DNA from 3 places in the Pseudoalteromonas sp. P1-13-1a genome. Region 3 is predicted to be linked to each of the others. Evidence: predicted binding sites of a transcription regulator. Region 3 holds the regulator's gene; each other region holds the start of a gene.
What was found. The regulator sigma-54, encoded in region 3, starts transcription at its own class of promoters, with help from an activator protein. The targets are predictions, from matches to a motif close to GTTGGCACGNNNNTNGNNT.
Positions count from the first base shown of each region.

Region 1: a site for sigma-54 is predicted at 6,703-6,721, ahead of AN391_RS06865 (BON domain-containing protein). Genes of this name have one in related genera too.
Region 2: a site for sigma-54 is predicted at 5,033-5,051, ahead of flgJ (flagellar assembly peptidoglycan hydrolase FlgJ). Genes of this name have one in related genera too.

Region 1 covers NZ_LKDV01000007.1:81,575-92,155, reverse strand. Annotated here, with positions in the region: gene AN391_RS06900 (hypothetical protein) at 1-188, opposite strand, end outside; gene AN391_RS06895 (CreA family protein) at 198-680, opposite strand; gene AN391_RS06890 (5-carboxymethyl-2-hydroxymuconate Delta-isomerase) at 848-1,177, shown strand; gene AN391_RS06885 (methyl-accepting chemotaxis protein) at 1,239-3,119, opposite strand; gene AN391_RS06880 (LysR family transcriptional regulator) at 3,317-4,270, opposite strand; gene AN391_RS06875 (DUF4437 domain-containing protein) at 4,414-5,235, shown strand; tRNA gene AN391_RS06870 (tRNA-Ile) at 5,532-5,608, opposite strand; gene AN391_RS20360 (YqaE/Pmp3 family membrane protein) at 5,878-6,036, opposite strand; gene AN391_RS06865 (BON domain-containing protein) at 6,101-6,667, opposite strand; gene AN391_RS06860 (LiaF domain-containing protein) at 6,985-7,641, shown strand; gene AN391_RS06855 (VOC family protein) at 7,710-8,126, opposite strand; gene suhB (inositol-1-monophosphatase) at 8,559-9,362, shown strand; gene AN391_RS06845 (ABC transporter substrate-binding protein) at 9,414-10,223, opposite strand; gene AN391_RS06840 (bifunctional diguanylate cyclase/phosphodiesterase) at 10,239-10,581, opposite strand, start outside.
Region 2 covers NZ_LKDV01000046.1:10,856-21,436, reverse strand. Annotated here, with positions in the region: partial or broken gene AN391_RS18745 (flagellin hook IN motif-containing protein) at 1-425, opposite strand, end outside; gene flgL (flagellar hook-associated protein FlgL) at 700-1,968, opposite strand; gene flgK (flagellar hook-associated protein FlgK) at 1,971-3,977, opposite strand; gene flgJ (flagellar assembly peptidoglycan hydrolase FlgJ) at 3,979-4,995, opposite strand; gene AN391_RS18725 (flagellar basal body P-ring protein FlgI) at 5,120-6,214, opposite strand; gene flgH (flagellar basal body L-ring protein FlgH) at 6,226-6,909, opposite strand; gene flgG (flagellar basal-body rod protein FlgG) at 6,930-7,718, opposite strand; gene AN391_RS18710 (flagellar basal body rod protein FlgF) at 7,740-8,483, opposite strand; gene flgE (flagellar hook protein FlgE) at 8,660-10,030, opposite strand; gene AN391_RS18700 (flagellar hook assembly protein FlgD) at 10,089-10,581, opposite strand, start outside.
Region 3 covers NZ_LKDV01000003.1:87,946-98,526, reverse strand. Annotated here, with positions in the region: gene rapZ (RNase adapter RapZ) at 1-473, opposite strand, end outside; gene AN391_RS04075 (PTS sugar transporter subunit IIA) at 493-945, opposite strand; gene hpf (ribosome hibernation promoting factor) at 950-1,237, opposite strand; gene AN391_RS04065 (RNA polymerase factor sigma-54) at 1,265-2,764, opposite strand; gene lptB (LPS export ABC transporter ATP-binding protein) at 2,834-3,559, opposite strand; gene lptA (lipopolysaccharide transport periplasmic protein LptA) at 3,556-4,104, opposite strand; gene lptC (LPS export ABC transporter periplasmic protein LptC) at 4,094-4,648, opposite strand; gene kdsC (3-deoxy-manno-octulosonate-8-phosphatase KdsC) at 4,645-5,196, opposite strand; gene AN391_RS04040 (KpsF/GutQ family sugar-phosphate isomerase) at 5,197-6,168, opposite strand; gene AN391_RS04035 (calcium/sodium antiporter) at 6,171-7,139, opposite strand; gene mlaF (phospholipid ABC transporter ATP-binding protein MlaF) at 7,394-8,197, shown strand; gene mlaE (lipid asymmetry maintenance ABC transporter permease subunit MlaE) at 8,197-8,976, shown strand; gene mlaD (outer membrane lipid asymmetry maintenance protein MlaD) at 8,990-9,538, shown strand; gene AN391_RS04015 (phospholipid-binding protein MlaC) at 9,544-10,224, shown strand; gene AN391_RS04010 (lipid asymmetry maintenance protein MlaB) at 10,217-10,510, shown strand; gene AN391_RS04005 (BolA family protein) at 10,516-10,581, shown strand, end outside.

The DNA of each region.
Region 1 (10,581 bases), on a different contig from region 3:
ACCTTAGTAGCCATTTCCTCAATGCTCGATACCGAATCAGGAAAGTGCTCAACGGTTGGTAATATTATTTGCGTATGCTTGGTAAAAAATTCGGCATCAAAGTGCTCTACCGCCCAAATAAAGGTATCAATCAGCCACTGCTGCTCAGCTTGTTCTAGCAACGGCTTTGATTTAAATAACGCTAACATAATGTGCTCTTATTTTTGTTCAAGTGCCCAGTTCCAGGCCTGTGTCTTATATAAAGGCACTGTTGAAAGTGCATGGTGATGGCTGCCGCTCGACTCTTTAGTCGAGTACGATAAGTATAATAATGTGCGGTTTTGTGCATCGTAAATACGACGCACTTTTAGCGATTTAAATAAAATACTTTTTGATGACTTAAACACCACCTCGCCTGACTTACTACGGTCTATTGCTTGTAGCATATCGGCTGTAATTGGCCCAGTTTGACGGCACGCAATAGACATATCAGAGGGATCTGAAAAATCTAAGTCGGCCTCAATATGGCTAATATGGCACGTAACCCCTTTTACTAGCGGGTCTTGCTGCGAATTTACCACTACATCTTTAGTAGTAAACAGCCCTAAACTCACCGACGCAACGTCATCTGAGCAGGCACTTAATGTAACCACTGCACCTAAGAGCACAGCTAAACGTTTAAAGCGGTATGGTAATTTCATATTAATCCTTAATTTTGCTTATAAGCGAAGGTTCACGTGACTGTTTTTATACTACCATCAAAAATTAATACAACTAAATTTAGACTATTCAGGGGTTAGCGCGCAGTTCAGGCTTTGGTACAATGACGCGCACGCCCACGTAGTAACTCATAATAGGAAACGCGTAAATGCCGCACATTATTATTGAACACTCTGAAGATCTTCCTGTATTACCGCAAGTGCTTGTTGAAAAAGTACACAACGCGACTTTTCAAAGTGGTTTGTTTGACCTAGAAACCATTAAAACCCGCGCAATTGCTTATCAGCAATATCAGCTAGGTGAAGGAAAAGAAGGGTTTATTCATATTGCGGCGCATATCATGGCTGGGCGCTCGATTGAACAAAAACAAATGTTGAGTGAGAGCTTGCTTGAATGTCTAAAAACCTACTGTCGAGACTCTGATAGTTTAAGCGTTAATATTTACGACATTCAACACGAGATTTACCGAAAGAACTAAGTGTTATAAAACGCGCTGTTACCAAATTACAGCGCGCTTTTCACTGAAACCTATTACTTTGCTAAAGCGTAAACTTACCTAGTAATTCTTTTAATATATTTGACTCTTCATTTAGCCCGCTGCATAACTCCTCTGAGGTTTTCATATTTTGCTTTGTTTGCTGCGCAGAGTCAGAAATCATTACTACATTTTGGCTAATTTCTGAGGTCGCCAATGTTTGCTCGCGGGTGGCTGTAGCCACCGAGCTATTTAGTTCACTTAGCGTAACAATTTCTTGAGAAATACCCGTTAAGGTACTGCCAGTTACTTTTAAGCGCTCAGCATTTTCTAAGGTATTCTTACTCCCCAGCTCTATATCCGACACCGTGCTAGACGCCTTAGAGTTTAACGTGTCTATCATTTCGTTAATTTGCTCGGTCGACTCTGCAGTACGCATAGCAAGGGTTCTTACTTCATCGGCTACAACCGCAAAACCACGGCCGTGTTCACCTGCCCGTGCAGCTTCTATGGCAGCATTGAGCGCCAGTAAGTTAGTTTGCTCCGATATTGCTTTAATAACATCAAGCACCTGTGTAATTGATTTTATTTCCCCTGAAAGCTCAGTTACCGAGGCAACCGAGGTAGCCATGGCGTTTTCTAACTGCTCCATTTGCTTTATCGTACTATTTACAAACTCAACCCCTTTGTGGGTCGCTTCCTCTGTTGAAGAAGCAATGTCAGAGGCATTACTGGCACTATTTGAAATATCTTGTACGGTGACTTCCATCTCGTTAACGGCTGCCGCCACAGTTTGCGTACTAGATGATTGCACCTCGGCCAAATTGGCGGCTCCTTGTACTTGTACTAACACATCCTCTGAAATACTTTTTACGTGAGTTGCTGAGTCCGAAACCTGCTTAAACATGCCATGCAACTGCTCTAAAAATAAATTAAAGTTAGCGGCAAGTTCTGATATTTCGTTGTTATCGTTAGTGGGCAGCCTTACAGTTAAATCGCCGTCTTTTTTAGTTAACGCGCTCACAGCAGCGGTTATATTTTCAATGGGTTTAAATATTTGCGACACTAAAACTCTGGCTAGGGCAAAGCCAATAATGGCAATGATCACACCAAATAATAAATTGCTATTAATGGCACTGTTTATTGGCCCGTATAGCTGCTGCTCGGGTACTTCTGCTACTAAGTGCCAGCCTAATGATTCAATAGGTGTACTCGATACAACATAATCTTCACCGGCCATTGTTTTACTAATAATGGCGCCATTTTTAATATCGTTAATATTAATTTTTTGGCCCATTTTACTTCTATCACTGTGAAGCATTACCTCACCTTTATCAGAAACCAAATACACTACACCGGCCTCGCCAATACGGTATTCATTAATTAAGTTGATCATAGAATCAAGCGAGCGTCCTACGCCCGTAATGGCGGTACGCTCGCCATTAATTTGTAGCGCATAGTTAATAAAAACCACCATGCTATTTGTGGTTTTATCTATGTCCAGTGCTATTTCAAAGGGTCTGTTAGAGGATAAAAACTGATCAAACCATACATCTTCATTTCTATCTATCTTTCTAGATATGCCAGTATCTGTGTAATAGTTGTTACTGTTTTTAGAAATTATATAAGCAATAACTGCGTTGTTATCTTTTTTAATGCTGGCTAAATAATTAATATAATCGGCCCTTGCTTGCTCACTCTCACCGTTACTTAGCCATTGTTTAACAAAGCTGTTTTGCGCAATCTCTTTAGCAACAATAATGGGAGTGGCAAGTTCAAGCTCAATTTTGCTTTTAACTTCACTCAGCGCGGTAGGTAAATCAACCTTTGCGAGCTTTTCATCGGTATGATTTTGAATACTATTTGAAAATAAAAACGTAGAAACCGCTAATGGCACAACAATAGCTAAAATAAGACTAATATAAACTTTTTGTTTAAGTAACATACGATACCTGTAAATGGATAAAGGGCTTAACTAACACCTGCTTAGAATAAATATAGGATCAGCTGAGCAATAAGCCCAATAATTAGAAAAAATAGAACATAAAAGAAGAGCGTATATTTTAATTTAATCCACCGCTGGAAAGCGAATTGAATTTTAAAGGCGCAAGGCTAGCTAAAACTAACCTCACGTAAAGTAAACTAAGGTGAGTCGGGCCACTCTTGCTCGTTGATTATCCCTTGCGCAATCAAGTTTTTTCTTAATTGGCTAATAGTGTGTTTTAACTCATCACGAATAAGTCTAATGGCGGGCGTTATTAGCTGGCGGCTAGGCAGTACTAACCACATTTCAGTTAGGGGGATTTTGTAATCAGGCATTAATCTTTTTAGCCTACCAGTCAATAAGTCTTCTGCTACATCAATGGCCGATTTTTTAGCAATCCCGGTGCCATCAATACACCAACGTCTAACTATATCGCCATCGTTAACAGCGCGGTCGCTGTTCATTTTAACCTTATATTTTTGGTTATCGTTATAAAACTCCCACCCATCATGCACTACCTCATAAAGCTTATATAACAGCGCATTGTGATTCACTAAATCCTCTGGGGCTGAAGGCTCACCATGCTTGTTAATATAATCAGGCGAGGCACACAGCACATGTGCAATGTTACAAATTTTAAACCCATATAAATTTAAATCCTGTGCAGCCTCTTTGGTCAAGGCGCGCAGCGCAACATCAACACCATCGCGGTAAAAGTCTGCGCGGCTGTCGCTTGCTTGCAAGCGCAGCGTCACTTCGCTGTGTTTATCCATCACGTTATTAAGTAACACCCGCATAAGGTTGCGCCCCATTTCGGATGACACGGCGATTCGTACTTCACCACTAATTGATTGCTGCTCTTCATGAATAAGTACTTGCCCTTGCTGCAACAAATCCAGCGCCTGTTGGCAAAGAGGTAAATAGCGCTCCCCTTCAGGTGTAAGGCGTATTTGCCTTGTTGTGCGCACAAATAATTGTGCACCAAGCGACTGCTCTATCCGCTTTAAAGAAACGCTAGCAGCAGATGAGCTCATGTCCAATTGATTTGCAGCAGCAGTAATGGATTGCAGCTCAGCCACTTTCAATAATACCTGTAGATCGGCTATTTTCATCACGCCCTCTTGTTACGTTCACAGCTTGCATAACTATAACGTTATTATCCACGTTTTTGCGAAAGTGTATTTAATATATGCTCATTTATTGACTGAATTTTAGGTCTTACTATATACGGCATACCAATTCAACGGAGCTTTTAATGAAATTATCACTTAATGTATCAACCCTTGCACTGGTTGCCACACTCATATCAACGCCAGCTTTAGCACAGCAAAGCGCATCAAAAGTAGTTGCCGCTAGCAATATTGATTGGGGTTATTTAAACCCACTACGTGGAGATAAAAGCCCAGGCGCTGCAGATTTATGGGGAAATCGCACAACCAATACTGCTACAGGCATGTTAGTACGCTTTAAAAAAGGCTTTGAATCTCCACCACACATTCACAACATTACCTACCGCGGTATCGTTATTGAAGGACAAATGCATAATGACGACCCAACAGCTGAAAAAATGTGGATGCCAGCGGGTTCATTTTGGACACAACCTGCAGGTGAAAACCACACTACAGCAGCTAATAGCAAAACTAACTTAATTTACCTAGAAATAGACTCAGGCCCTTATTTGGTAAAGCCCACAAAAGAGCAGTTTGATAATGGCGAGCGCCCGCTAAACCTACATGCAGACAACATGGTGTGGTTAAACAGCAGCGATTTAAACAACATTAACGCCCAAGGCGTGCAAACAACCTACCTTTGGGGAAATACAGCTGACATGAACGGCTCAATGATTAAACTTCCTGCCGGCTTTAAAGGTGAAATAAAAACAGATGCAAGCGAATTTCGTGCTGTTGTTATAGCCGGCGCCGTTGAGTACAACTCAAGCGAGCAAGATAAAGCGCAAAACCTAAGCGCAGGCAGCTATGTAGAATCAACCGGTAACTTTACCCACTCGCTTGAAAATAACAGCGACAAACCTGCAACTATCTACATTCGTACTAACAGTAAGTACCAAGTTAATTAGAAGCTACTTATAAAAAGTAAATTGCATAAAAAAGCGCACTGTTTAGTGCGCTTTTTCATTTATTAATACTTAAAAGCTATAACGAGCAGTTTTTGAAAAAGCCGCAGGACTTATAATAACAGCTGTCGCTAGCAAGATAACTACCTTCTTGATTGCAGAATATAAAATAGAGGGATAAATCTAAATTACAGTTCTAGCTTGTTGCCTAAAATGCTAAATGATTAGTTATCTTAAAGATATTGGCTAAGTAGCTATAAGCCATTGAATGAAATGTTATTACTATAGGATATTTAAAATGGTGGCCCCTCCCAGACTCGAACTGGGGACCTAACGATTATGAGTCGTGTGCTCTAACCAACTGAGCTAAGGGGCCAACTTTGTATAACTACGCGGTAGTTAATTTTTGAAGCGTTTAGCCACTGAGCGACTAAAGCGGGTTGCAGTATAAAAAGTTTTTTAAGGCTTGTCACTAGCAAAAACCTTTATTTTAACAATCAGTAAGCCGACTGCTTAAATAGTAATCTTTTTGCGTGCGAATAGGCAGGAAATAGTGGGAAAATAAATGCAGAAGTATGCAAGCCGCTTTTTTACAATTTTAATAATTATAAAAAAGTGGCCGGCTCACATTGAACACACCACACATTATTTTTTAGCGATAATGTAAATAGCGTGAATTAAACCAGGGAAGTAACCCAGTAAAGTTAGTAAAATATTTAGCCAAAAGTGCATACCTAAACCAACTTGTAAAAATACACCCAGTGGCGGTAATAAAATCGACAATATTATACGAATGATATCCATAATGTAGCTCCTTTAAAAATGACAAGCAAAAAGCCCAGCTAAGCTGGGCTTTTAGTATAGTGCATTATTCAGCAACGATAGTTAGTTCATCTACTACGTCACGAACGTCTTCAGCATTTTTAGCAATTTTTACTGCTAGCTGCTTTTCAGCTTCAGATTCAACTGAACCTTTAAGCTTTACTATACCGTTGTCGGTATCAACGTCGATATCTGTACCGTCAACCTCTGAGTCAAATAAGAAACGTGTTGTAATTACTGTGGTGATTTTAGCGTCAGTTAAGTCGTTATCGTCATCATCCATAGTGTTACGATCTTTGTCGTCCATATCCATGTTTTTCACAACAGTTAGGTTGTTTTCTACATCAGATACGCCATCTAGGCTAATTACAAGCTCTTCAGCTAGTTCTTTATCAAGGTCGCTGTTTACTTTACCTGTAAGTACTACCTTGCCATTTTTTACATCAGTGTTAATGTCAAAGTTGTTTAGATTAGTGTTCATAAGAAGCACTGTTTCTGCCTTACCATCAATCCAAGCATCTTTACTTTCATTTTCCCACGTGCCCGCTTGAGCACCCATAGCTGTAGTACCTAAAACTAAAGCCGCAATCATAGATTTGTTAAATGTTTTCATAATCTTTCTCCTTTTGATTAAAGACACTTTTATATATGCGAGCTTTAGGCCAACTTTATTTATCAATTAAATTCATACACTTAGACGTTTCATGAGCTATAAATAGAAATACAGCTGAGTAAACATTTACAGGCTATTAGGTAAAACTTTCTTAAGTGGTAAAAATAACGATTATATTGCTGTTTTGGTTAATTTATCGTTAATATAGTAAAACAACGGAACTCGAATAAAGAATAAGTGATTGATATACAATAACTTTAATATTGGTATATGGCTTGCTAATAAAACGATAATGCAAATATAAAAGGATTAATCCCATGTCTGTAAAAATTGAAGACCGCCCAATAGAGCAAGTTCGTGAGCAAGTGATAGATCAACTTATTTATAATTACAGCCATGGTGAGATATCTGCTGAAGCCTTCGAAAGGCGCCTAGACAGCGCTATGGATACAACCGACAACACGGCTCTACTTGGCTTAGTTGAGGATTTAACTCTACATGCCGATACACAGTATACTGCTCAAAAACAAACTCAGTTCGCGCCTAACTACAGTACACAACAAGGCGAAAATGAAAGCCTAACGTTAAAAAGCATTTTGGGCTCAAGCGAACGTAGCGGCCAATGGGTTGTGCCTAAAGATATTTATATCCAAAATTATATGGGGTCAATTGTGCTCGACTTTACCGATGCCATATTCACTCACCAACACGTCACTATTCACGTCAGCTGTTATTTTGGAAGTGAAGAAATATACGTACCAGAGCACGTTAATGTGGTTTCAAAAATGTTTTGTATAATGGGCAGCTTTGAAAATAAAACGGTCTCGCTGAATAAGCGCCAAGGCCCCACAATTCAGATTGAAGGAAGGACTGTATTAGGCTCTGTAGAGGTTAAAGTAAAGCGTACTATAAAAGAAAAGTTTATAAGCTTTGCTAATGACTTAAAAGCGCAGCTTGGCGTGAACAATAAATAGTGCACATAAAGTGTAGGGGATAGAAAAGCCCTATTGAGCGCTTTTCTGTCCTCTTTTTAATACTCTTTTTATAAGTCGTTATTTCGCTCGCTTGGAATGTCACTCATATACTGCACAAACTCAACCTCAAACCCTGCTGGGTCTAAGTAGTATACGTTTTTTCTAAATGGGTTTTCCGCCCCCATTTTATCAGCGCTAAATCCGGCGTTTTTTAAGCGTTGTATAACAGCGTCTAAGTTATTTGTAACGTAGGCAAAATGCGCTAGCCCGACTTGATGCCCTGTCAAATCTCTGTTTTTATGCTCGCCGTTGTCGCTTATAGCCATGTAGTGATTATCGTCACCAAAATGTACCCAGCGCTTAGGTTTGCCATACCACGTGTTGTTACCTTCACTTCTAATTGACCAATACGGAAACGCTGCTCGGTAAAATGTAAGCATTGCGTCTATATCGTTTACTACTAAATGTACGTGTTCTAATTTCATTATTATTTACCTTAGTTAATTGCTTAAAAATAAGATAAAACCTCAAGCTAACTTTAGGTAAAGCACTTTTTTATTTTTTTACCCGTCCCCCGACTAAGATATTTACTAACATAATGAACTATTGTGATGTTTGAATTAATTTTCTTTGGCCAAATATTTACAATGAAAACAAGGCAAATTCACGTATCAAGAGCAGGCCTATTGCAAGTAAAATCAGCACTGTTAGCACTAAAAATAGCAGCTGGAGATAGGTTTATTACCCAAAGCTCAAGTTATTTATAAAATTTTAAATGAATAAATATATAGGTGTTTCAAGGTAGTACAAAAAACACACAAAAGTATTTGGGGTTTATTGTTTACTTTATGGCAAAAGTCGCTAAAATACGCCGGCTTAAATATATAAACGTTCTTTTACAACCCAAAGGTAATACCATGCATCCAATGTTAAACATTGCGGTTCGCGCTGCGCGCAACGCAGGCAAAATTTTACTTCGCGCAAGTGAAGATTTATCAAAAGTTGAAATTCAACAAAAAGGCACTAACGATTTAGTGACCAACATTGATAAAGAAGCCGAAGCCGTAATTCGTGATACAATTTTAAAATCTTACCCAGACCACTGCATTGTTGGTGAGGAGCTAGGTGAGCACAAAGGCAAAGATGCAGATTACCAATGGATTGTTGACCCACTTGATGGCACAACTAACTTCATCAAGGGTATCCCTCATTTCGCGGTTTCTATCGCACTAAAAGTAAAAGGTCGTTTAGACCAAGCTGTAATTTACGATCCAATTCGTGGCGAACTTTTCACTGCATCTCGTGGCCAAGGCGCACAACTAAACAGCAAACGTTTACGGGTGACTAAAACCGTAGAGTTAGCTGGTTCAATTTTAGCAACAGGCTTTCCGTTTAAACAAAAGCATCACTTAGATGCATACTCAGATGCATTTAAAGCTTTATTTGTACACACTGCAGACATTCGCCGTGCAGGCTCTGCTGCCCTTGATATGGCATATGTAGCCGCGGGCCGTGTTGATGGCTTTTTTGAAATTGGTTTAAAACCTTGGGATACAGCAGCTGGCGAGTTACTTGTAAAAGAAGCTGGCGGCATGGTTGTTGATTTTGCAGGTGGTATTAACTACAACCATAGCGGCAACATTATTTGTGGAGCCCCTAAGCTTACTCAAGCAATTATCCGCGAAATTCGCCCGGTATTATCTGAGTCGTTACTTCGCTAATAAAGTGCGGTTAACTGTATAATAAAAGGAGCCTGAGGCTCCTTTTTTGTTTTAAAAGTAAGGGTTATCAAGCTTTAATTCTGTGACGTATCCTTTAGTAAAAGGGAGTGAGTTTATATCTTTTGCAAAATACTCATCAAACAACGCATCAAACTCACCACTGTTTTGCATTTTTTTTAGCCCCCGCTCTATAGCCTGCGCTAAAGCAGGTTTACTACTAACAACAAAGTAATAAATACCCGTGGGGTAACTAATAAATAAATTAGGCACAATAACTAAGTTACTTTGTGCATTAGCAACCAATTCAGAATTAACTTCGATAAATGATCGTGGAAAGTAATCGATTCGTCCCCGGCTGGTAAGCGTAAACATAGCTTGATAGTTACTCAGCGGCCTTACAGGTAAGCCGTTATAGGCCATTATTTTTGTATCTGGCCAATCATGCCCTTGCACTGCAGAGAGCTCCATTAACTGCGCTAAAGTAGTAATACCTTTAAATTTTCCAACATTTTTTTTACTGGTTAGCAAAACGCGCTTACCTATAAACCCTTTAAATAAGGGTATTTTAACCGCTATTGCCCGCGCCTCTCGCTCGGGGCTACTCATGCTCCAATAAATATCTAACCCTGTTTTATCTAACTCAATTAAATCACGTTGTTGCTGCAAGCTCACTGGCTGCATTTTTATATCTACAGGATAATTGGCCCGCTCTAGCGCGCGTGTTAATAGTTCACTTAGGTATTCTTCGCGTGCATTTTGCACACTTTGCTTTTGAGCAACATTAACAACTTCAACCCCATGCGTAAAAAAGCTAATTGCAAATAAAGCAAACCCACCAACGACAATTTTTAATGGCAACATAATAATTACCTATTTTTATACTACCTGTTTATTTTCTGGTGCTAGGCGCACTAGGGCTGGCGCAGGTTTTCTGCGCTTGCATATAAACAAATAACTATGGCGATACCGCTTAGCCTCTTTTTTAGCATCTGTTGCCAACGCTGCAACTTGATGGCTGTTTTTACATTCCTGTAAGTCGGGCTCCACAAGGCCAATTGATAACGTTAGTAAAGGTACAAATTGCTTTTCTCCCTCACGATTTGTAGCCCAGTAACCTTTGCTCTTAATGTGCTCAGGCGTAAAAAAAGTGCGTGATTGCAGTTCAAATTGCTCAATTACGGTATTACAAATATGCACAGCATCTGATTGAGCAAACACC
Region 2 (10,581 bases), on a different contig from region 3:
TAAGTGCCGTCAAGTAGTTGTTGTCCACCAAATGATGTTGTATCAGCTATACGTGTTAGTTCTGCTTGGAGTGCAGAAACTTCTTTTTGAAGAGCGTCACGGTCATCCGCAGAGTTGGAACCATTGGCAGACTGTAAAGCTAGTTCACGCATACGCTGTAGAATATTAGTCGATTCTTGCATGGCACCTTCAGCAGTTTGTGCCATTGAAATACCATCGTTTGCGTTACGCTGAGCGACAGCTAATCCGTTTATTTGTGAGGTTAAGCGGTTTGAAATTTGTAGGCCGGCGGCGTCATCTTTTGCGCTATTAATACGCATACCTGATGACAAACGCTCCATTGAGGTTGCTAGGCCTTCGCCAGATCTCGTTAGGTTACGTTGTGCGTTTAGTGACGACACATTAGTATTTACTGTTAATGCCATTTTACCATCTCCTAGGTTTAAACAGAGTGTGGTTCAACACGTTTTAACAGGAACCACTATTCGATAATTTCTAATTATTAGAAAGCATTTACTGTGCCAATTCTTAAACAAATATAAATCAATGTTTTTAAATGCTTTTTTATAAAATGTTATACATTAATAATTAAGTTATCTGTTTAGCTGGAGGGATGACAAATTATTGCCGCTTTTTTGAGGGAGGTTTTTGCCGCTTTATGCTAACTAAAGCGGCAAGGTATTTCTGCTTATAATTTATTTACAAGTAATCAAATAATGAAAGGTTAGTTAAACGGCCAAATGTGGCTTGCGAGGCTTGCAGTGCGGTTTCTTGTTTAGTGAGGTCACTAATAGCTTCTGCCATATCTACTTCTACTAGATCAGAAAGGTTGCTTTTGTTTTGAATATCTTGCGCAAGGTTTGAGTCGCTTACACTTTCAACCGCATTCATACGCCCGCCTAAGCTCGCTTGCGTATACACGACTTGCTCACTTGCATTTTGAAGCTGTACTACACCATCAGCTAGCACTTGCTGAAAATCATTGTTATCCAGTGTGCCATCATTAAGCCCTGTAATGAGTGATTGTAATGTATTAAGCACATTTTCTTTGTGCGGCTTTTCGAGGGTAAAATCAAGCTGGCCTGGTGCTTCGCCTTCAAATTCGATTTTCATTCCAGCAAAATCGATTGGCTCATCCGTTATCTCGCCAACTTGTGCAGGGCTTAGCGACACACCGTCACGCAATATTTCATAAGTATCGGGGTCATTAGCGGTAGCGCCTGGCGTTATTATAACATTATACGTGTTCGCTGTTGCCGCAGCGGTTGGGTCAGCATTGTAATTATCTTGATGGAAACGGTCGAACTCTGTTTGACCATCTACATAAACCGTGCCCGCTGTAATATTATTTGCAGGGGTAGTTACCGGGATAGCAGCTTGATTATCTGTAACATCTAACCTTGCATCGCTTTTTTCAAATGTATCAAAACCGTTATCGCTTGATTTAATACTCACCCCTTCAGCAATGGTTATAACATGCTGGCCTTGATCCCCATTATAAGTGTACTCACCTGTTGTAGAGTCAAACTGATAGGGTTGAGTGCTGTCTTGGTAGCCTGAAAATATAAACTTACCGTCTTCTGAGCGGGTATTCATCAAATTGACGAGTGTTTTTTGTATTTCACTCAGCTCAGCCGCGATTGACTCTAAATCATCTTGAGTATAAACACCATTACCTGCTTGAATCGCTAGCTCTTGCGCTTGTTGGATATTGGTATTTATACTTTGTAAAATGGTTTCTTCAGTCTCAAGTCGGCCAGTTAATTGGTCAATATTTTTAGTATATTGCTCATTTGTTTGTATTTTATTTGAATACAGCATTCCTTGCGAGATAGCGGCAGGTGCTTCTGAGGTAGTTAAGTATTTTTTACCTGTTGTTACTTGCTCTTGTGCATTAGCAACACTTTGTTGGTTATCGAGTATTTTATTAATGTTGTTTTGATACATTAAGTTATTTGATAAACGCATAATTACCTCGCCGCACTTAATAAGGTGTCAAAAACTTCTTGGGCAGCAGCCAATACTTGAGCTGATGCCGAATATGATTGTTGAAAACGTAGTAAATTGGCAGCTTCTTCATCAAGGTTTACACCCGAGAGCGATTCATACCAGGCTTCAGATTGCTGGGCTAATGCATCAAATGCACTGGCACTGGTAATGGCTTGACCAGTGACTACGCCAATATCACTCACTAACCCCGAATAGGCTTGATTAAATGTGTCGTGATTATCAGCTGCTGCTGTTGTCACTACATTTTTACGCACTAATTCGCCATTTTGTAAATCAGCGAGCTTTAAACCATTGCGGTTATCATCAAAGCCGCCTTCGTTAAATTCAAGGGTGAAAGTGTCTCCAGTGGCTGGCGTGCCTTCAATGTCAAAGTCAAAGCCATAGTTGCTATAAGGTGCACCAGCCTGAGCCAGTATACCCTCTGCCGGTGGCGTTATAGTAAAGGTTGTGGTGCCATTTGCATCTGTAATTTGGTATTCATTTGCAGCGCCCGTTTTAACAAGAGTGATATCACCATTGGCTAAACTAGGGGCGGTGGTAAAGCCACCCGATGTAACGCTTGTTACTTCTCCAGCTGAAATAGTGGCAGTGCCTACATTATCTATACTGTTAGCTGTACGAATAGGCGATGCCAGAGCTAAGTCTTCACCGCGGCTTGTCGCAAGGGAAATACTGTTTGCCGCTTCAGAGTTAAGTTTAATTTGAAACTGATCACCGGTATTACCTGTACCTGCTACATTAATTTGTAAACCAAACGACTCCCCACTTGTAATGTCGTCTGAGTCGATGACACCAGATGGCGGTATCGTTGCTAAAGAAGCGCTGCCTATCGGCTCCCCTTTATTATCAACGGGCTGAATGCTCACTTCATTTGCATTAGCGGTATAAGTAACAATAAAGTCGCTGGCAGGCAGTTCACTGCCCTTACCGGCCTCAAGCGTGGCAGTTAAACTGGCACCGCCGGTATTATCTTGGTATGCATAAGCGCCCACGGTAGGTATAGTAAAAATATCACCGCCTAGCTCACCGTTAGCATCCATACCCAATTTATTTTGCTCGTTGAACGCATCTGCAATTGCCAATCCCATTTGGCCAATCTGGTTTTGTGCAGGCACAAGTATGTCGTCTCTAAAAGCCAGCAAGCCGCCAATTTTGCCTTTTAATTTGCTTGCATCTATTTCTAGCGGCACGGCTTTGCCGCCATTAACATCAAGCGTCAATTCTTTAAAATTAGGATCGGGGTCGCCCGACAAAGAAAACAAGTTAAATGTACCGTTTTCCATAACTAAAGACTCACCGCTGCCCATAAATACGAGTTTTTCGCCATTAGGGCCATCGAGTGTTTCTATATCTACGAGCTCTGATAATTCACGAATAGCTAAGTCGCGCTGGTTATAAATAGAACTCGCGTCTGATGCGTTATTAGTACCATTTACGACTGCAATTTCTTGGTTTAACGTATTTATATTTTGGATGAGTGAGTTGGCTTCTTCAGAAAAAATCTCAAGCTGCTCATTCACTATACCTTGTTGCTCAAGCACAATACCTGAGAGCCTGTCCATTTGATCAACTAAACTTTGCGCATCGGTCATTACGAGTGAACGAGCAACTGATGAAGACGGCTGATTTAGCGCCTCTTGCACGTTATTAAATAATGAATTTATGCCGGTTGATAAGTTGTTAGACTCTTCCGAAAAAATAGTATCAACACGGTTGGCTTCTGTTACGAATTGATCAAAAAACGATTTATTTGACGTATCGCGGTTTAACTGCGACTGGGCAAATTCGTTCAATAACCGATATGTTTCGCCGCGCCCTACTTGGTTATCTACCATAGTGGTAAATTCAGTGCGCTCACGTACGTAGCCTTCGGTATTTACATTGGTGATGTTTTTACTGGTCGTTTGCAACAGTTCAGAACTTGAACGCACCCCTGAACTGGCAATATTTAATAAACTAAACGACATATTACTTCACTCCTTGGGTAAACGCGCTTGTTGCAATATTTTTAAGCTCACTACTATTTAGCACTTTTTTTATTTTGCTCGCGTAATTAGGGTCCGTTGCATAGCCTGCTTTTTGTAGCGAATCTAAAAATTCGTTTGGCTGTGCTGTTTTTTGTAATGCTTCTTCGTAACGTGGGTTTTGCGTTAAAAAATCGACAAAGTCGTTTACGCTTTCTTTTATAGAATCATAAGCTCTAAAACTTGCTTGCTTTTTAACAGGCGTGCCTTGCTCAAATTCAAGCGTTACTTTACTTGCTTTGTCGCCTTCCCAGCTTTTATCTGATTTAATATTAAACAGGTTATTTGAGCTATTACCGTCACTTTTATTAATAATATGCTTGCCCCAACCAGTCTCAAGGGCCGCCTGAGCGACCATCACTGCAGGGTTTAAACCTATTTTTTCGGCCGCTGTTTTGGCATGCTCCCACACTGCACTCACAAATTCTCCAGCATTATTAAATGTCGGTTGCTGTACAGGCTGTGTTGGGGTTTTAGTGTCTGTTGCTTCGCTGCTGAGGGCTAAGTCGTCTTTATTTACTTGCTCAACATTATTCAGTTCTTCGTGGGGTAGTTCAGAGCCTGCGCGTTTATCACTGATAAAGTCGTTGGTTGTTCTTAACACTGAGCCAGGCATAAAGTTTTCAGCCTCTGGAGAGAGCTGCTGCACAATTAAATCAGCCAAGCCTAAAGACCCATTTGATGAAAGCTCAGAAGAGAGCTGCTGATCGTGCATTTCTTCAAAAAACTTTACGCCGCTAGAGTTAAACGGGCTGTCTTCATCTTCAAATGCTTCGTTAGCTTTACGCATGCCTTTTAGAAGCATCTGCGTAAAAATAGCTTCAAATTGTGCCGCTGCTTTTTTAAGCGCCGCTTTAGAGGCATCAGTAGATGCATCACCGCTGTTTAAGGCGTCTTGACGTAAAGTATTAAGATTACTTAAATCAAAAAAGTTTTGCTTATCGAGGTGATTTGTTTCCATCAGCTTTTTGACACAAAAATGAATAATACTTCGATAAATGCAAAAATTAAGCCAAAGGCATTTTAAAGGCAGGTTTTATTAAAAAAGCTCGGCTACATTGTTGTAACACCGAGCTTTTAATAATTTAAATAACAACAAGCTGTCCGTTAATTGCACCCGCTTCTTTAAGGGCTTCTAAAATAGCCATTAAATCGCCAGGTGCTGCACCTACTTCATTTATAGCACGCACTAAGTCATCTAAGCTGACGCCTGGGTTAAATACAAACGCACGAGAATCATCTTGGTTAACGTCAATAATACTTTGCTGTGTAACGACGGTTTCGCCTTCTGCTAACGGATTAGGCTGCGTTACATTTTGCTGTTCAGCAATCGTAACTGTTAGGCCGCCGTGGGTTATTGCCGCAGGCTGTAACTTCACATTTTTGCCAATGACAATTGTGCCTGTGCGTGAATTAACAATGATTTTTGCAGAGGTGTCAGCAGGCTTAAACTCTAGGTTTTCAAGCGTTGATAAATAAGACACCCTTTGCGATGCATCACGCGGGGCAATAACGCGTACTGAGGCTGCATCAATCGCCTGTGCACTATTAGGACCAACTAAATCATTGATTGTTTTTTCTAGACGTTTTGCAGTAGTAAAGTCTGGACGATTTAAGTTAAACGTAATGTAGTCGCCTTGCATAAAAGGACTTTTAACTTCGCGCTCAACAGTAGCTCCGTTTGGTACGCGGCCGACGGTTGGGGTATTAATAACCACTTTACTGCCATCAAGCCCTTGTGCACCTAAACCCCCTACTATTAAGCTGCCTTGTGCTATGGCGTATACGTTACCATCAACCCCTTTCAAGAAAGTTTGTAGTAATGTGCCGCCACGTAAACTCCCTGCACTGCCAATAGAAGAAACCGTAATATCAATTGTTTGCCCTGGCTTTCTGAACGGCGGCAGCTCAGCATGAACTGCCACTGCAGCTACATTTTTAATTTTAGGGCTTTGCGTTGAAGGTAAGGTAATTCCAAAACTGTTTAGCATGCCCCTAAAACTTTGTTGCGTGTAAGAGTTTTGCTCCCCTGTGCCAGGTAGCCCCACCACTAAACCATAGCCAACCAATTGGTTGGCACGGACCCCTTCAACCATAGAAACATCTTTTATTCGTTCCGCGCTGGCAGAAAATTGCCAGCCTAGCAGTATGATCAAAATAAACGCTTTAATGTTTTTCATACTACTATCCTTTAAAATGGAAATAACGAGCTACTGAAGAAACGTGTTAACCACCCTGGGCTTTGCGCCTCTTGTGTTTGCCCTTTACCTGAATACTGGATGCGGGCATTCGCAATTCTATTCGACTCAACCGTGTTATCGGCACTTACATCTTGCGGGCGAACTAGCCCTTCGAGCCTAATAAACTCTTCGCCAGTGTTAAGTGTTAGCCATTTTTCACCACGGATAACTAAGTTACCATTGGGTAAAACACGCATAACATTTACAGAAATATCACCCACTAAACTGTTTGACTGATTTGATTTAGAGTCACCGGTAAATGATGAATCACTACCAATACCAAACTGAATACTGTCGCCACCTATATTTACAGGTAAGCCACCTAATCCAATAATGGGGTCCAAACTGGCGTCGGTTTCTTTGTCAGTTTCAGTTTTTGCGGCTTTTGTAGCTTGTGTTGACTCTTCAAGCTTAACGGTAATTATATCGCCTGTTCTAAGCGCTTTTTTATCTGAATACAGGTCATTAAATGTGTTGGTATTAAATAGCGAACCTGTTGCAACAACAGGCTCTGCTACAGGCTCTGGGTACATGGGTGCGTAGTATGGGTCGTCTTGAACCACTTCACTATTTTGCGTAGAAACACAGCCACTTAAAAATAAGGTGCCTGCGGCAAATAAAATAACTTTACGCATAACTATCCCCTTGTGCACGATTATAACTGTTGATTGATGTAGCTCATCATTTCGTCAACGGCTGAGATTACTTTTGAATTCATTTCGTAAACACGTTGTGTTTCGATAAGGTTTACCAGTTCTTCTGTTACATTAACGTTTGATGTTTCAAGCGAGCCCTGAATAATAGTACCCAACCCTTCTACGCCTGGATTACCTTGCACAGGCGCACCACTAACAGCCGTTTCGGTGTAAAGGTTTTGACCAATTGGCTCAAGACCAGATGGATTAATAAAGTCGCTAATTGTTAGCTGACCAATCACCACATTATCGGCTTGCCCTGCAACACGTACAGATACTTCACCATCTTGAGAAACCGTAATTGATTGCGCATCATCCGGTACGTTCATTTCGGGCTGAACAACAAAGCCAGCGCCTGAAGTAACAATGCGGCCGTCTTCATCGGTAGTAAATTGTCCATTACGCGAATAGGCAATATTGCCATCAGGTTGCAACACTTCAAAAAAGCCTTCGCCTGAGATCATCCAATCAAGTGAATTTTCAGTGGTGAGCATATTGCCCTGCGTAAACTCTTTTTGGTTAGCAACCACTTTTGCACCGGCACCAAGCATTAGGCCAGATGGTAACTCAGTATCTTGTGATGATCGCCCGCCAGGTTGGTTGATGTTTTGATACAGTAAATCTTCAAAAATAGCGCGGCTCTTTTTGTAACCTACGGTACTGGCATTCGCCAAATTATTTGAAATAACTGAAATATCAGTTTGTTGAGCGTCTAGCCCTGTTTTACTTATCCACAATGCAGGATTCATAAGTATGCCCTCATTTTAAAGTTAAACTATGCGCATCAACTGATCTTGACGTTCGTCAATCTCTTCAGCTGTTTTCATTAGTTTTACTTGTAACTCAAATTGACGTTGGTGGTTGATCATATCGACCATTTCGTGAACTGGATTAACGTTAGACATTTCCAGTGCACCACTTAATACTTTTACATTTTCAGAGGTATCAACGGTTTGCCCAGGTACTGGTCTAAATAAACCATCGTTACCTTTTTCAAGCTGCCTGCTGTTTCCTTCAACAACACGTAGCGTGTCTACTTCTTCTAAAAAATTGGCTGGTGCGCCTTGCGGGCGAACCTGAATGGCGCCATCTGCACTAAAGCTTATTTTTTCAATAGGGACAGGTAGAATTACGGGGCCACCTTCGCCAATAACTTGACGACCATGGCTCGTTACTAACATGCCTTGTGCAGTAATGTTCAGCGTACCAACTTTAGTGTAGGCTTCATTCCCTGAGTCATCTTGAACAGCGAGCCAGGCGTTATCGCTCATGGCAATGTCTAAATCTCGCCCTGTTTCTATTATGCCGCCAGAGGTCATGTTAGAACCAGGTCGCTCTTGCATAGAAAACACTCGGGTCGGCAAGCCCTCGCCAAATGCTTGCATAGAACGCGCTTGCGCGAAGTCAGCTTTAAAACCTGTGGTATTTGCGTTTGCCAAATTATTGGCTTTAAGTGCAAGCCCCTGTAGGCTTTGCTTAGCGCCAGAGGCCGCAATGTAGACCATTTTGTCCATAACATCGACTCACATAAAAAATCTCTGAGTTGATAAATGCAAAATAGGTGCCAGATTAAATTTGACGCAATATAAGGAAGGTATTGAACGGTTCAGCTAGGCTATTTTTGTGGTATTAGGTATAAAAAAGGCTGCAAAAATGCAGCCTTAAAATCTTAACCAAAAATAGTGTTAACTTATCGAATCTGCAAAATACTTTGCTGAATTGTTGAGTTAACTTCAAGCGCTCGAGAGTTTGCTTGGTAGTTACGTTGAGCGGTAATCAAATCAACTAATTCGTTTGTTAAGTTGGTATTTGATTGCTCAAGTGCAGATGAATTAATACTACCAAAAGTACCCGAACCTGCTTCACCGGCTACCGGCTCGCCAGAGTCAATACTTTGCTTCCAGCTGGTATCGCCTACTTGCGATAAACCTTGTGAGTTTGGAAAGCGTACCATAGCCACTTGCCCTAAGTAGGTTGAATCACCATTACTGTACGAGGCCACAATTTTGCCGTCTGTGCCAATATCAATACCCGCTAAACGACCGACTGTAGAGCCATCTTGGTCAAGGGCTTTTACTTCAAAACCACTTGAGTACTGAGTGGGAATACGTCCTGCTGTGTTATTTTCATCTCGCCAATTTAACTCAATACCCGTGCTTGGAAATGTCGCGCCGTTATCAAGCATTGACGATAAACCAGTGCCTGCACCTGCCGGCAAATTAATTTCGTCAAATGTTGTGGCGTTAGTATTTGCTATACCGTTGGTTGTCGCAGGTAAACCACTAGAGTCGAAGCCAAGTGTAGCAATCGGTGTATAAGGTGTAGTAGTTTGCTCTGCACCTGATGTACCATCTACAACTTTCCCATCTAAGGTTGCGTATACCTCCCAGCTGTTATCAGTACCACCCGAGGCGGCATCCTCTTCTTTTACAAAAAAGTATTGCAGAATATGTGGTTCACCTAATGAGTCGTAAACGGTTGTAGACGTTGACGAGTTATACGTACCATTTGATGTAGGGTCAAAAGCAAGGCCTGTAGCATCTGCTGTTGCATCTAAATTAAATGACAAAAATACGTTTTCTGTAGCGCGAGGCGAACCAGATGAATCAGGAATTTGAATTGGGTTAGTTGTACTTAGACTTACCGATGTGGTGTCCCCACTTGATGCATCAACCGGAAAAGCTTGTAAATAATTACCTTTGGCGTCAACCATAAAATTGTCTTGATTAAGCTTAAATGCACCTGCACGAGTATAGGTTAAATCTTGCGATGAAATATCATCGGTCATTGCAAAGTAACCTTCGCCGGTAATCGCTAAGTCTAACGAGTTGTTAGTAAATTGCAGTGAGCCTTGATGAAATTGCTGTGCAACCATGGTAGTTTGCACACCATCACCATTTTTGGTTTTACCTGCGCTAAACACAGATGCAGCATATACATCAGCAAATTCAGCCCGCGATTCTTTAAAACCAGTGGTATTTACGTTAGCAATATTATTTGCTGTTACGTCTAAGTCTTTTTGAGCGGCAGCTAGGCCTGTAAGTGCGATATTAAAGCTCATAATTCACCTCTAACTTTTAATCTAATAGCCTGCTAGCAGGCGAAATACTTTTAAATGGTTATGCGATCTCTGCGACATCTGTCAACCTAACCGCACCCTCTTTGGTGTTAATAATAATGCCACTAGAGCCGTTGATATTAACGCTTTCAATGTTTTTGAATGTGGCTACCGGTAAGCTTGAAAACTCGCCGTTGGTACTGCCCTCTGCAGTAATCGTGTATTCGCCCTCTGGTAGGCGTTCGCCAGATTCGTTATTCCCATCCCAACTAAAGCGCACAGCACCCGCTGCTTGCGAACCCATATCGATAGTTCTAACCAGTTGCCCAGAGGCATCTGTGACTTTAATTTTTAAATTATCAACGGCTTCTTCAGCAACTGCCGATCCTTTTGCCTCGCCACTTTCGCCAAGTTCAAGCGTATTAGATTCTAAAAGCGCTTGTTTACCAACCAGGGTTGATGCTTGTAAAGCAGAGTTTGAAGTCATTGAAGAGGCAAGCGACTCAAAATTTGTGTTTAAATCTGTGATACCTTGCGCCATGGTAAAATTAGTC
Region 3 (10,581 bases):
TTATCTTTTTTTCCGAGTATTTTTTCGCGAATTGACTCAGCCAATTGGTGAACACTTAAATCAGTCGTATCAAGCATAAAGTCTGCGCGGGTTACAAGTACATCAAGCAGCTCTTTTTCTTTTTTTATTGCTAAGTCGAGCGGCAATGAATCGATGGATAAAGGGTGTAATCTGCGTGTTTCTGAAAAACGTTTTATGAGTGTTTGATCATCACTGTCTAAATAAAACAGAGTGGGTTTAGCAAAGTCCGGTAGGTACTCGAGAATATCGTTAAACTCGTCTTGTTCTTTGGGGATATTACGAACATCGATACTAACAGCTATTTTGTCATAGTTATCTGAAACACTACGTACTAAAGAGGGCAGCAGGTTGACCGGGATATTATCTACGCAATAATAGCCTAAATCTTCAACCACACGTAAAGCAACCGATTTACCTGAACCGGAACGGCCGCTTATGATTATTAACTCCATTTATAGCCCTTAGTATTTACTACGATTGATCAACAATTACTTGATACAGTTCTGCATCGGTTTTAGCGTTTCGCAGCTGTTTGCAAAATTCTCTATTGCTCAGTTTATCAGCTATGGTTGCTAGAGTCTTTAGGTGCTGCTGGTTATCGCCATCTGGTACGATGAGTGCAACAAAAATATCAACAGGACAGTTATCAATAGCATCAAAGTTTACAGGCTTGTCACTAACGAGTACTAACGCAAGCGGTTCTTCTACGCCACCCATTCTGCCATGCGGAATTGCGATACCGCGGCCAATACCCGTACTACCTAGTTTTTCTCTGCTAGCTAGCGCATTAAGAATATCCTGTTGCGGTAAGTAAGGGAGCTTTTCATGAGCCAGCTCACTGATAAATTCTAAAATTCTTTTTTTACTACTAAAAAGGACCGCAGCTTTGCTGCAGTCCTGGCATACTAATGTACTTAATTTCATAATATTAGTGTCTAGCAAGCTTCTCTTTATGTTTTATGACTTGACGATCGAGCTTGTCAATCAACGAGTCTATAGCAGCATACATATCTTGGTGCTCTGTTGAGGCAAATAAATCTGCGCCGCTTACATGAATAGTCGCTTCTGCTTTTTGGTTGAGTTTTTCTACATCGAGAATGACATGCACATTGCTAATATGATCTGAGTGCCTTTCTAGCTTTGCAAATTTATTATTTACATAGTCTCTAAGTGAATCAGTTACTTCTACGTGACGACCAGTTAGGTTTAGTTGCATAAGCATTTCCTCTTTGTTTTTTACGTCTTATATCAAACTCTTTCTCTGATTTGACGGTGGAATAGCTAGCGATTCACGGTATTTTGCTATTGTGCGTCTAGCTACTTTAATTCCTTGCTCTGCCAATATATCCGCAATTTTACTATCACTCAATGGTTTGGCTGAGTTTTCCGCGGCAATTAGCTTTTTAATTAAGGCACGTATTGCGGTTGACGAACATTCGCCGCCGTTTTCAGTGCTTACGTGGCTTGAGAAAAAATATTTAAGCTCAAAAATACCACGTGGCGTATGCATATATTTTTGCGTAGTAACACGCGAAATTGTTGATTCGTGCATTTCTACCATTTCAGCAACATCGTTTAAAACCATTGGTTTCATGGCTTCGGGGCCATGTTCAAAAAACGCTTGTTGCTGTTTTACAATACAGTTTGTTACTTTTAGCAGCGTGTCGTTTCTGCTTTCAAGACTTTTTATAAACCATTTAGCTTCTTGCAGATGAGAGCGAATAAACTGGCTATCTCCACTAGATTTTACGGTACGTGACATGGCCGCATACTGACTATTTACGCGTATTTTTGGCATGCTATCTGGGTTTAGCTCTACCACCCAACGGCCCTTAATTTTTTTAACTGATACATCCGGTATGACATACTCAGACTCTTCCCTTACTATTGTATCTGCAGGTTTTGGGTTGAGGGTATGTATAAGAGTCATGACCTCTTTAAGCTCGTCTTCTTTAAGCTTAGTCTTTTTCATTAATGTACGATAGTCGCGTGCCGCTAATAGATCAATGTGATCGGTTAAGATCATTTTAGTTTGTTCTATAAAAGGGGTGTCTTTATCAAACTGATTAAGCTGAATACACAAGCACTCCTGTAAGCTTCGCGCGGCTATACCTACAGGGTCGAATAATTGAATACGTTTTAAAACGGCTTCTATTTCATCCAGTTCAACCTCAACGTCGTCATCGTTTTCTTGGTTAAAGCTTTCTAAAATTTCTTCACAACTTAGCGTTAAAATACCCGAGTCATCTACAGCTTCTACAATGGCTATAGCAATAGCTTCATCAGTGGGGCTAAAAGGAGTAAGCTGAAGTTGCCACATTAAGTACTCATGTAGCGTTTCAGTAGAGGCGCCCTGATAAATAGACTCATCTTCTGGCATTGGGCCTGAAGATGCCGCAGGGGCTGCACTCATGTACTCATCCCAAGTTACATCCATCGCCATATCATCGCTAACGGTGTCTTTATTTAAAGCTTCACCACTGTCTTGCTCGTATTCACTGGTTGTATCATCAGCCGATGCGCTTACGGTTACATCATCCGTATCTGCTTTTTGTTCATTTTTTCCAGCCGACTCTTCCGTGTAATCTTGCTCTTCTACTTCTAATAGCGGGTTGCTATCCAGTGCTTCTTGTATTTCTTGCTGGAGATCCAATGTACTGAGCTGCAGCAAGCGAATCGCTTGTTGCAATTGTGGAGTCATTGTAAGTTGCTGGCCCATGCGCAGCTGTAATGATTGCCTCATGTATCTCTAACAATCCTTTTATGTTGTTATAATTAATATTAGCAGATGCTTGTAGGTGTGGCTTAAATGTTACAGCCTAAATTGCTCGCCTAAATAAACATCGCGTACAGTTTTGTCATTTAATACGTGTTCTGGGGTGCCAGATGCAATTAGCTCCCCATGAGAAACAATGTAGGCTTTTTCACAAACATCAAGGGTTTCTCTTACATTGTGATCGGTAATTAATACGCCAATGCCACGATTTTTAAGATGTTCTATTATTTTCTTTATATCTAACACTGAAATCGGATCAACACCAGCAAAAGGCTCATCCAACAAAATAAATTTAGGGTTCGCTGCGAGTGCTCTGGCTATCTCTACACGGCGGCGTTCACCACCAGAAAGCGCCATACCTTGGCTATCACGTATATGTTGAATGCTAAATTCATCAAGTAAGTTGTTAAGCGTTTCTTCTCGCGCGGCTTTATTTAGCTCTTTGCGCGTTTCTAAAATAGCCATTAAATTTTGATAAACTGTTAGCTTTCTAAATATAGATGACTCTTGCGGCAAATAGCCAATGCCTAAGCGAGCACGACTGTGCATAGGTAATAACGTGATGTCGTTATCATCAATAGATATTTTACCTTTGTCGCTAGGTACTAACCCTACAATCATGTAAAAGGTGGTGGTTTTACCTGCGCCATTAGGGCCTAATAAGCCCACTATGCTGCCGGCTTCTACCTCAAGGCCTACATTTTTTACAACTTGGCGGCCTTTATAGCTTTTTGCTAATAGTTCTGCTTTTAAGGTGCTCATGGTTGACCTTCGTTACCTGTTTTTTCTTTAATATTTGCTTCAACAGGCACTAAAATTGTGTGGACACGATCCGTTGAGTTTTCGTCTTTTTCTGCGCTAATAAGCTGCTGCTGCATATCGTAGGTAATACTTTTAGCATTAATTTTTTGACCGGCTTGCGCGACTTCGGCATCCCCAACAAGTGTTAAAAAGCGCTTTGCTACGTCGTAACGTACTTCGTTTGCACTGGCACTCATTACGGTACCATCGTCTTGTTTTTCTTCGAAGTAGGCAGGGCTGCCAGTGGCAATAAGCAGTTGTTTGTTATCCCCTAGGTCTTCACGTTTATGTACTTCGAGTCGGTCGGCTGTAATTTTGCGGTTCCCATGCACAATTTCGACGTTTTTTTCAAAAATACCTACGTTTTCTTTAAGTTGACCTTCTTGACGGTCTGCACTAATAGAAATTTGGTTTGCTGGCGGTTGAGCAGCAGGCTCAGCAGCAGAAGCGCTAAATGCCAGCATCAGCGATGGGATAATAAGTATTTTAGTGAGTTTATTGGTCATAATATATTGTTCGCGTATGGTTAATTAGTTTTATTACTGCGGTTTTTAAATCGGCTTCAAGGCCTTTACCGACAATCTTTAAATTTGGCCCAGTGACAACCACTGGCTGCTCAGAGCGCATTGTTAGCGCTTTAATGTCGACTTCGATGTTGTCGGCATTGATGTTATCTATCATGGCGTTATCAACTAAATTTTTGGCAACCACGTTGCCTTCTAAAATAAGTTGTTTATCTTCGTAAAGCGTTGCTTCGTCAGCGTTTATTCGCCATGTTTGTGTTTCGTTATATAAAGTAAAAATAGGCTTTTCAAAAAATGTAAAACCAAGTTGTTGGTACAGCTCCATTTTAGCCGCGGTAACTTTATGGCTTATTTTACCTTGCTCGTCATAGGTTGTTTGCTTAAGCTCTATAGCGGTGTAATCAGGCTTTGCAATGACTTCTGGTTCTTGCTCTGGTGCTACATTGCTTTGCGTAAAATAAGGGTACCAAAGCCAAACCATACAGCCGATGAATAACACACTGAGTATAACGCGTGCTGCATTCATGAACTGGTACCTTGTGTAGTAAGTGCTATACCGTTTTCGAGCATGAGTAAATCTGTGAGCTCTCTCACTGCACCAAAGCCACCAGGCATTTGTGTAGTGTAATGCGATAAGCGTTTAATTAGCGGGTGCGCATCGTTTACTGCGACGGCAAAACCAACGCGCTCCATGACGGGCATGTCAGGTCCATCATCGCCAATATAGGCTATTTGTTCATCAGTTAACTTTAAAGTGTTTTTGAGTTCTTGATAAGCAATAAGTTTGTCTTCTTGGCCTTGATAAATATGCTGTACGGTTAAGCTGCTCATGCGAGCTTGCACTATTTTTGAATGACGCCCCGTAATAACCGCAACTTCAAAACCGCTATTGATCAGTGCCTTAATGCCAAAACCATCTTTTGTATTAAATGCTTTTAACTCTTCGCCTTGGTTACCGAGGTAAATTCGGCCATCAGAAAATACACCATCAATATCGCATATGAGTAGTTTTACTTTTTTGGCGCGTGCTCTGGCATCATCGCTTAGCGGTTGATAGAGATCTTTAAATTGCATTTATAATACTCCTGCTTTTAAGAGGTCTTGCATATTTAAGGCGCCCACAGGCTGGTTTTGCTCATTAACTATGATTAAACCATTAATCCGCTTATTTTCCATTATATTTAGTGCTTCTGCTGCAAGCATATCGGCCGTGGCGGTGGTGCATGACTTAGTCATAACTTGGTTAATAGCGGTGTTATGTATATCAACTTTTTGCTCTAAAATACGACGTAAGTCGCCGTCGGTAAAAAGGCCAGCAAGCTGTTGATTGTTATCTACAATAGCAGTCATGCCTAGCCCTTTGGCAGACATTTCTATTAACGCGTCTTTAATTGTTTGCGTTACACCTATAATAGGGGTGTTTGTGCCGCTGTGCATTACATCTTTTAAAGTGAGCAACAATCGCTTACCTAAGCTGCCGCCAGGGTGAGAGAGTGCAAAGTCATCGGCGGTAAAACCGCGTGCTTCTAAAAGCGCAACCGCCATTGCATCACCCATTGCTAAAGTGGCTGTGGTGCTTGCTGTTGGCGCTAAACCTAACAAACATGCTTCTTGTTCTACCTTTATGCATACGTGCACATCGGCAAGTGTTGCCATAGTAGAAAGCGGGTTGCCCGTCATCGATATTATTTTTGCACCGAGGCGTTTTAGCACCGGAATAATATTTAGTACTTCACTGGTTTCGCCCGAGTTTGATATAAGCATAACCACATCATTTTTGGTTATCATGCCTAAATCACCATGACTTGCTTCGCCTGGGTGAACAAAAAAAGCAGGGCTGCCTGTACTGGCAAGGGTAGCAGCAATTTTATTACCAATATGGCCTGATTTACCCATACCAATAACAATAATGCGGCCTTGGCAATCAAACATGGCCTGACACGCATTATTAAAGTTTTCATCAACGTATTGTTTAATATCCGCAAGCGCTTGGCGTTCTATGTTTAATACGCGTAAACCTTGCTCTATAAAGTTTAGTTGTGCCATTGTTACCCTACTTGACTAAAAATATAACCTTGGTACGCCAAAAATGCGATGAGTAATAGACCACCTTCTACTCTATTGATACGCTGAGAACCTCTAAAGTTCAATGACATAATAATAAGCGCAAGCGTTGCACCCAACATAATAAGTATGTCGCGGTTTGCAAGTGATGGGTCGACCACTGATGGGTTAATAATACCTGCAAGCGGCAATACCGCTAGAATATTAAATATATTTGAGCCAACAATATTACCTAGCGCTAAATCGTCTTCGTTTTTAAGAACGCCTGCAACAGAAGCCGCAAGTTCAGGCAAGCTTGTGCCAATGGCAATAATAGTTAAACCAATAACTAAATCGCTTAAACCAAAGTATTTTGCTATATCGACAGCTGAACCAACTAAAAAATGGGAGCTTACAGGCAATAAAACCATACCGACAATAAGCCAAAATATTGCTTTTTTAGTGGGAACATCATTAGGGACTTCATCGCATGCTTCTGAAACAAATGGATCATCTTGGTTTTTAGCTCGTAGGGATACAATAATTAAACCACCAATAAACACAATAAAAGCGACTAATAAGGCGATACCTTCGGTGAGTGAAAAGTAGTTATCTGAAAACACATACCACGTAGCCAATGATGCCAACATTACGAGCGGCATTTCGCGTTTTAACGTACTTGAGGAAACACTCAGCGGGCGCAGCAGTGCAGTTATCCCTAACACAAGTAATATATTTGTTATATTTGAGCCCACCGCGTTACCTACCGCTGTGTCGGTTTTATTGGCCAGAGCAGCCGATGCAGACACCATCATTTCAGGGGCCGAAGAACCCATAGCAACAACCGTTAAGCCAACTATTAAAGTGGGCACTCCAAAGTTTTTAGCAAGCGCAGCCGCACCGTATACAAATCGGTCGGCGCTCCATACAAGTGCAGTAAAACCAAGAATTAAAATAACAAACGAGGTAACCATTATGTTAAGCCAGATGTTCAAAATACAGATGGCGCGAATAGTAACAAAAGCCAACATGAAAGTATAAGCAAAAGAGTGGGGTCTACTATAGCAGTGTGCGAATTTTATGCGCTTAAGCAAAGGTTAAGGCAATTTACTTCAGCCTTACAGCGCTTTTTGTAGGCGTATTACAAAATCTTACGAATTGTTTTTTCCATCTTGGTTAAAAAACCCTTAAAATAGGAGCACGAGTGAACATTGTTACGGAGAGCGACTTGTCGCAATCAATAGTAGAAGTCAAGGATGTTAGCTTTTCGCGAGGCGATAGAACCATATATAAAAATATGAGTTTTAGTGTTCCTAAAGGTAAGATAACAGCGATTATGGGGCCAAGCGGAATTGGCAAAACCACAATGCTACGCTTAATTGGTGGGCAGCTTAAGCCTGACGCCGGCGATATTTTATTCGAAGGTGGCAGTATTCCTAAAATGTCGCGCAAAGAGTTATATGCGGCACGAACCAAAATGAGCATGCTGTTTCAAAGCGGTGCGTTATTTACTGATATGTCGGTATTTGACAACATTGCATTTCCTCTGCGAGAGCATACCAAGTTAAGTGAAGCGTTAATAAAACTAGTCGTATTAATGAAACTGCAAGCAGTGGGTTTACGCGGCGCTAAAGACTTAATGCCTTCTGAGCTTTCTGGTGGTATGGCCAGACGAGCAGCACTTGCACGTGCTATTGCGCTGGACCCAGAGCTCATTATGTATGATGAGCCTTTTGCCGGCCAAGACCCAATATCTATGGGCGTATTGGTAAAGCTTATTAAGTCATTAAATGAAGTGCTAGGTTTATCATCCCTTATTGTAACCCACGATGTGACGGAGGTAATGAGTATTGCCGATCACGTTATTATTATTGCCGACCAAGGCGTAATAGGGGCAGGGACACCGGATGAAATGAGAAACCATGAATCTCCATTAGTACAGCAGTTTTTAAAAGGGTTATCGGATGGGCCTGTGCCATTTCATTACCCAGCACAAACGTATGCTGATGAGCTGTTAGGAGAAAACACTTAATGTTGGATTTATTTCAAAAGTTAGGTCATAAAACGCTAGGGCGTTTTGCAGCATTAGGGCGCTCTGCCACCATGCTTTTTAATGCACTGTGGAATATACCTAACTTTAAAAAAGGCACACCGCTGTTAGTACGACAACTTTATATGGTTGGTTCGCAATCATTATTAATTATTATGGTGTCGGGTTTGTTTATTGGTATGGTGCTTGCGCTGCAAGGGTATACCGTACTAGTAGGCTATGGTGCCGAAGACAGCTTAGGCCCATTAGTTGCGCTTAGTTTGTTACGTGAATTAGGTCCTGTGGTAACCGCGCTATTATTTGCGGGGCGCGCCGGCAGTGCACTAACCGCAGAAATTGGTTTAATGAAAGCCACCGAACAACTCTCTTCACTAGAAATGATGGCCATTGACCCTCTTAAGCGCATTATTGCTCCGCGTTTTTGGGCTGGTTTTATTAGTATGCCATTGCTTGCACTTATTTTTTCTGCGGTTGCCATTATCGGTGCTCATTTAGTTGGGGTTGATTGGTTAGGCGTAGATACCGGCAGCTTTTGGTCGATAATGCAATCGCAAGTATCGTTTCAAGAAGATGTATTAAACGGCATGATCAAAAGTTTTGTATTTGCCATGGTAGTGACCTGGATTGCGCTTTATAAGGGCTACGATTGTATTCCAACCTCAGAAGGGATCAGTAAAGCAACAACAGAAACAGTTGTTCACTCATCACTGGCAGTATTAGGGTTTGACTTTATTTTGACAGCGGTAATGTTTACCAGCTAATAGGGTATAGATAATGAATTCACGGAAATTAGAGATTTTAGTTGGCTTTTTTGTCGCATTAGGCATTTTAGCGTTTGCAATGTTAGCACTTAAAGTGGCTAATTCGGGTATTAGCGGGTCGGGCGAAACCTACACGCTAAATGCAAAGTTTGAAAATATTGGCTCACTTAAAGCACGCGCGCCGGTAAAAGTAGGCGGCGTAGTAATTGGGCGTGTTGAATCTATTTATGTCCATCCGCAGGAGTTTTTGCCTGTGGTCAATATGACTATTGATGCACAGTATTTATGTCGTTTTTCAGACACGAGCTCAATCTCAATTTTAACATCGGGAATTTTAGGGGAGCAGTACTTAGGTATTCACCCTGTTATTTCTCCTAACGCAGCAGAACAACGCTGTTTAGGTGAAACAGTGACCGAAAACGCGCAAGATCAAGCAATCGACGAGTTATTTGGCGTAGAAAGCAAAGCGCTAGGTGATGGTGATTCAATCACAGATACGAAGTCTGCACTTGTTTTAGAAGAGTTAATTGGGCAGTTTTTATTCAACCAAGGTAGTGAGTAATTATTATGTTGAAACAGTTTTTAGCCGTTATTGCACTTGGTGCAACCCTTGCTGTGCAAAGTGTTAGCGCAGCCGAAGTAAAATTGACAGATCCTAATAAAATGGTACGCCAAGTATCAGAGCATACTTTTGAGCGGATTAAAAAAGATCAACCGCTTATCGTTAAAGATAAAGAATACCTTCGTGTTATTGTAGAAGAAGAGTTAATGCCTTACATAGACTACAAATATGCAGCATTACGCGTATTAGGTAGTGAAGTGTCTAAAGTACGTGCGATTAAAGATGAAGCGCAAAAAGCCAAAGCGATAAAAGACATCCAAGAATTTATTGGTGCGTTTAGAAGTTATTTAGTCGCAACTTACGCTGGGGTATTTACTCAATATACAGACCAACATGTTGAGTTTGGTGCAGCACAACCATTTAAAGGAAAAGATGTGGTTGTAGTAAAAACTAAAATCATTGAAGATGGTAAACCTGACATAAAAATTGATTTTAAAGTGCGTGAAGATCGCAGTGGCGAGTGGCGTGCATACGATATGATTGCAGAAGGAATTAGCTTACTTGATGCAAAACAAAGTGAGCTACAAGGTATTTTGCGCCAGCAGGGTATTGCGCATGTAAGCAAATTACTAGAGCAAAAGAGTCAGCTACCTGTGCAATTTAGAGGCAACAACAGCAATGACTAAATTGGCAATTAGCCAAGTTGATGAGCAGCATTATAGGGTAAGTGGTGAACTTACCCGCAGCTCAATTGGCAATGAACCGCTTCTGAACGTCCAGTCATTAAGTAAGCATAAAACCATCTATTTTGACCTTTGTGAGGTCATGAGGGTTGACACAGCGGGCTTAGCTTGGTTAATTCACTCTTTTGCTGAATTTAAGCAACAGGGCACACGCCTTGAATTGCAAAACCCACCTGAGCAATTGCAAAATTTAATGCAATTAGGTCAGGTAACAACTTTATTTGAGTGAGAGTTATGGAAACTAGCCAAGTCGAAACGTTATTACGCGATGAACTTCAATTATCTGAAGTAAAAGTAAAA